Regions from separate parts of the Klebsiella electrica genome, predicted to be linked through region 1. Evidence: predicted binding sites of a transcription regulator. Region 1 holds the regulator's gene; the other holds the start of a gene.

Region 1 (2,201 bases):
CTGGCGCGGTCAGCTGTCGATAGCCGTGGATGACATCGTTAAACCGGCCCGTATGCGGCAGATGATTGTCGATTTTTATCGTCACTTTCCGGATGTCGAGCTGATTGTTTTTCAGGAGGTCTTCAACGGCGTCTGGGACGCGCTGGCCGACGGGCGCGTGGAGCTAGCTATCGGGGCCACCCGTTCTATTCCGGTGGGGGGGCGCTACGCTTTTCGCGATATGGGGATGCTGAGCTGGGATTGCGTGGTGGCGAGCCATCATCCGCTGGCGCAGATGACCGGCCCACTCAGCGATGATGTGTTGCGCAACTGGCCGTCGCTGGTCCGGGAGGATACCTCCCGCTCGTTACCGAAACGCACGACCTGGCTACTGGATAACCAGAAAAGGGTGGTGGTGCCGGACTGGGAGTCATCGGCGACCTGCCTGTCGGCGGGATTGTGCGTTGGCATGGTGCCGAGCCATTTCGCCCGCCCCTGGATTGACCGCGGCGAATGGACCGCGCTGGCGCTGGAAAACCCGTTTCCGGATGCCGCATGCTGCCTGACATGGCAGCAGAGCGACGCCTCGCCGGCCCTCTCATGGCTGCTGGATTATCTGGGGGACAGTGAAACGTTAAACCGGGAGTGGCTGCGGGCGCCGGAGTAGCCGGCGCCGCACGGGCGATTAGCGACGGTAGTCGACGAACGGGCCGTCGACGACAGAGCGGCGCTCTACCAGTCGCGGGTGAACCTCAATCGACTGAGATTCTTCACGCTTATTGACGATCCGATCCATCAGCATATTGAAGGCCGCTTCCCCCAGCGAGTCTTTCGGCTGATGGATGGTGGTCAGCGCCGGGCTGAAATAGCGGGCGTTACGCACGTTATCATAACCGATCAGCGAAATGTCCTGCGGCACGCGCAGACCCATCTCATCCGCAGCACAGATGGCGCCCATCGCCATGATGTCGCCGCCGCAGAAGACTGCCGTCGGGCGATGCTGCTGGCTGAGGATCTGCTGCATCGCGCGGTAGCCGGATTCAGGCTCGAAGTCGCCCTGAACAATCCAGTTTTCCGGAACGGCGATCTGCGCTTCTTCCATGGCTTTCATAAAGCCCGCCAGGCGCCCGGCGCCGGTGTTACGCTCCAGTGGACCCGGGATCACGCCGATTTCACGGTGGCCGCGTTCGATCAGGTAGCGACCAGCCATGTAGCCGCCTTCGAAGGCGTTATCGATCACCGAATCGGTGAAGTCGGCTTTGGATTCACCCCAGTCCATTACCACCATCGGAATATGGCGGTACTCTTCCAGCATACTGAGCACCGATTCCGGATATTCAGAACACATAACCAGCATGCCGTCGACGCGCTTTTGCGCCATCATCGACAGATAGGCCTGCTGTTTTTCCGGATCGTTCCACGCATTGCCGAGAATCAGGGTATAGCCTTTCTGGAAACAGCTCTTTTCTACGGCTTCAATAATCTCAGCGAAATAGGCCGCTTCGCTGCTGGTGGCCAGCAGGCCGATCGATTTGGTGTGATTAACCTTCAGGCTGCGAGCAACGGCACTTGGAGAATAGTGCAGTTCTTTGATCGCCGCCCACACGGCGTTGCGGGTCTCTTCCGCCACGAAACGGGTTTTGTTAATTACATGTGATACTGTTGTAGTGGAAACGTTTGCGCGCTTCGCTACATCTTTAATTGTTGCCATTACTTCTCACTCCAGACCTTGACCTGATCGTCTGATTATCGATACGTAAACGTTTGCCTGTACACACCCTGAAGACAATTTTCATCATTGCATCACGTCGGGAAAACGACACAGAACGACAGGAAGGGGTCAATGGCCGATACGCTTTCAAATTAGCGTGGGATTTTGTCCGATCTTGCGGCAAAGGGGAAGAGCAAAAATGTGCATCGCCCTAAAACATGGAAGATTTTTGCGCGATAGTGTGCAAAAATGAGCAAGCTCACTTTTCATGTGGGGATAACAGGGGGAAAAATTGATGGATACAGATTTAAAGTTTTCGCTGACGACAACGATTATTGTCCTGGGTCTTATCGTGGCCGCTGGCCTGACAGCGGTACTGCACTGATTTATCCGGGGGAGAGGTCTCTTTCCCCCGACATCCCGCCATTATTACCAATTTCGCAAAAATCTTTTGCCATTTCGTTTACTTTTGTTTTTTTGTGATTGATGTCATGCTTTTGACTTCTAATGA
Region 2 (2,201 bases), 2.3 Mb from region 1:
AGCTGATGACCTATATGATGGAAGATTCACGTACGATTCCAAGCGTGCTGACCGCGCTGTTCTGCGCCCGTTCTATTGAGCGTATCGGCGATCGTTGCCAGAATATTTGCGAATATATTTTCTACTTCGTGAAGGGCCAGGATTTCCGTCACGTTGGCGGCGACGAGCTGGATAAGCTGCTGGCGGGTAAAGACCCGAAAGAGTAATCACCACGGCTCCCCGGTTGCGCTACGCTTACCGGGGGTACGGAGGCGCGGTAAGCTGCCTCCAGGGCTCCGGCAATTATCGCGTAATGTTCCAGCCACGCGCTTTCCACAATGCGGGCAGCTGTGCTAAATCGGTAAAGGTCGTCACTTTGGGATGATCGATCGGTTTGTTGTGCGGATCGGCGCAGAAGTAAAACACTTCCATTCCCGCCTCAATCCCGGACTGAGCGCCTGCGCTGGAATCATCCACCAGAATGCAGTTCTCGACGTTAACGTTCATAGCTTTTGCCGCATGGAACATCAGTGCCGGATCGGGTTTCCAGCGCTGAATATCGTAACCGCTGTACAGTCGGTCGGGAAAATGGCGCAACATGCCGGTTCTTCCCAGCGAGTGCTGCATTTTACTGACCGGGCCGTTAGAGACCACGCACATCGGCACGCTGACCGCATCCAGCAGCGTTTCCGCTCCGGCAATCGCTTCCAGTTCAGAATCGAACAGGCGCGCGACTTCGGCACGGTAGAGCGGTTCGAGCTCTGGTTTTTGTAGATTGACGCCGTACTCTTCGTTGATGGTATCGATGATCTCGTAGAGCTTTACGCCTTTGAAACGCTTAAAGATCTCGTCTAAATCCAGCGTAATGCCGAATGCTTTGAACATGTGAACATAGGCGCGCGAACAGATCACTTCGCTGTCGACCAGCGTGCCGTCGCAGTCGAAAAACAGGGCTTCTATTTGGGACATGCCGTTTCCATTTTAACAAGTTAACGTTTTCGTCCTGCCTGTTCACAAGACGCAATCGTTGCCGTACAGGCAAATACAATGAAAAAAATTACCATACAACTGCCCCCGGTGTCGCATTTTGGTATAGGATAGCGACGAATTTTCCCTCCTTTTGTTCGGAAACCGATAATGAGTCAACAACAAACCAGCCAGTCTTCTGGCCAGGGTCTGCTGGAGCGCGTATTCAAACTACGTGAGCACGGCACGACGGCACGTACCGAAGCGATAGCAGGTTTCACCACCTTTTTGACAATGGTCTACATTGTTTTCGTTAACCCACAAATTCTTGGCGTAGCGGGTATGGATACCAGCGCTGTCTTTGTGACGACCTGCCTGATCGCCGCCTTCGGTAGTATTCTGATGGGGCTGTTTGCTAACCTGCCGGTTGCGCTGGCACCGGCAATGGGGCTGAACGCCTTCTTCGCCTTTGTCGTCGTCCAGGCGATGGGGCTGCCGTGGCAGGTGGGAATGGGCGCTATCTTCTGGGGCGCCGTCGGTCTGCTGCTGCTGACGATTTTCCGCGTACGTTACTGGATGATCGCCAATATTCCCGTCAGCCTGCGCGTGGGGATCACCAGCGGCATCGGGCTGTTTATCGGCATGATGGGGCTGAAAAATGCCGGCGTGATCGTCGCAAACAAAGACACGCTGGTGAGCATCGGCAACCTGACCTCCCATAGCGTGCTGCTGGGGATTCTCGGCTTCTTTATTATCGCTATTCTCGCCTCGCGTAATATTCATGCTGCGGTGCTGGTCTCCATCATCGTCACGACGCTGCTGGGCTGGATGCTGGGCGATGTTCACTACACCGGTATTGTTTCCGCTCCGCCGAGCATTACGTCGGTGATTGGCCATGTTGATCTGGCTGGCTCATTGAATCTCGGTCTGGCGGGGATCATCTTCTCCTTTATGCTGGTCAACCTGTTCGACTCCTCCGGAACCTTGATCGGCGTGACCGATAAAGCCGGTCTGGCCGATGAAAAAGGTAAATTCCCGCGCATGAAACAGGCGCTGTTTGTCGACAGCATCTCATCGGTGGCAGGTTCCTTTATCGGCACCTCTTCGGTGACCGCCTATATCGAATCTTCCTCCGGTGTTTCCGTGGGCGGACGTACCGGCCTGACGGCGGTGGTGGTGGGGATTCTGTTCCTGCTGGTTATCTTCCTGTCGCCGCTGGCGGGCATGGTGCCTGCGTATGCCGCAGCTGGTGCGCT

Evidence for each region. Region 1 encodes PurR, which represses purine synthesis genes. Its sites were predicted from a motif close to CANGCAAACGTTTGCNTG; they were not measured.
Region 2: a site for PurR is predicted at 965-982, ahead of Electrica_RS25115 (NCS2 family permease). Genes of this name have one in related genera too.

What each region holds. Positions count from the first base shown of each region.
Region 1 covers NZ_CP041247.1:2,323,657-2,325,857, forward strand. Annotated here, with positions in the region: gene punR (DNA-binding transcriptional activator PunR) at 1-646, shown strand, start outside; gene purR (HTH-type transcriptional repressor PurR) at 665-1,690, opposite strand; gene cydH (cytochrome bd-I oxidase subunit CydH) at 1,986-2,075, shown strand.
Region 2 covers NZ_CP041247.1:5,255,152-5,257,352, forward strand. Annotated here, with positions in the region: gene phoU (phosphate signaling complex protein PhoU) at 1-206, shown strand, start outside; gene yieH (6-phosphogluconate phosphatase) at 283-948, opposite strand; gene Electrica_RS25115 (NCS2 family permease) at 1,117-2,201, shown strand, end outside.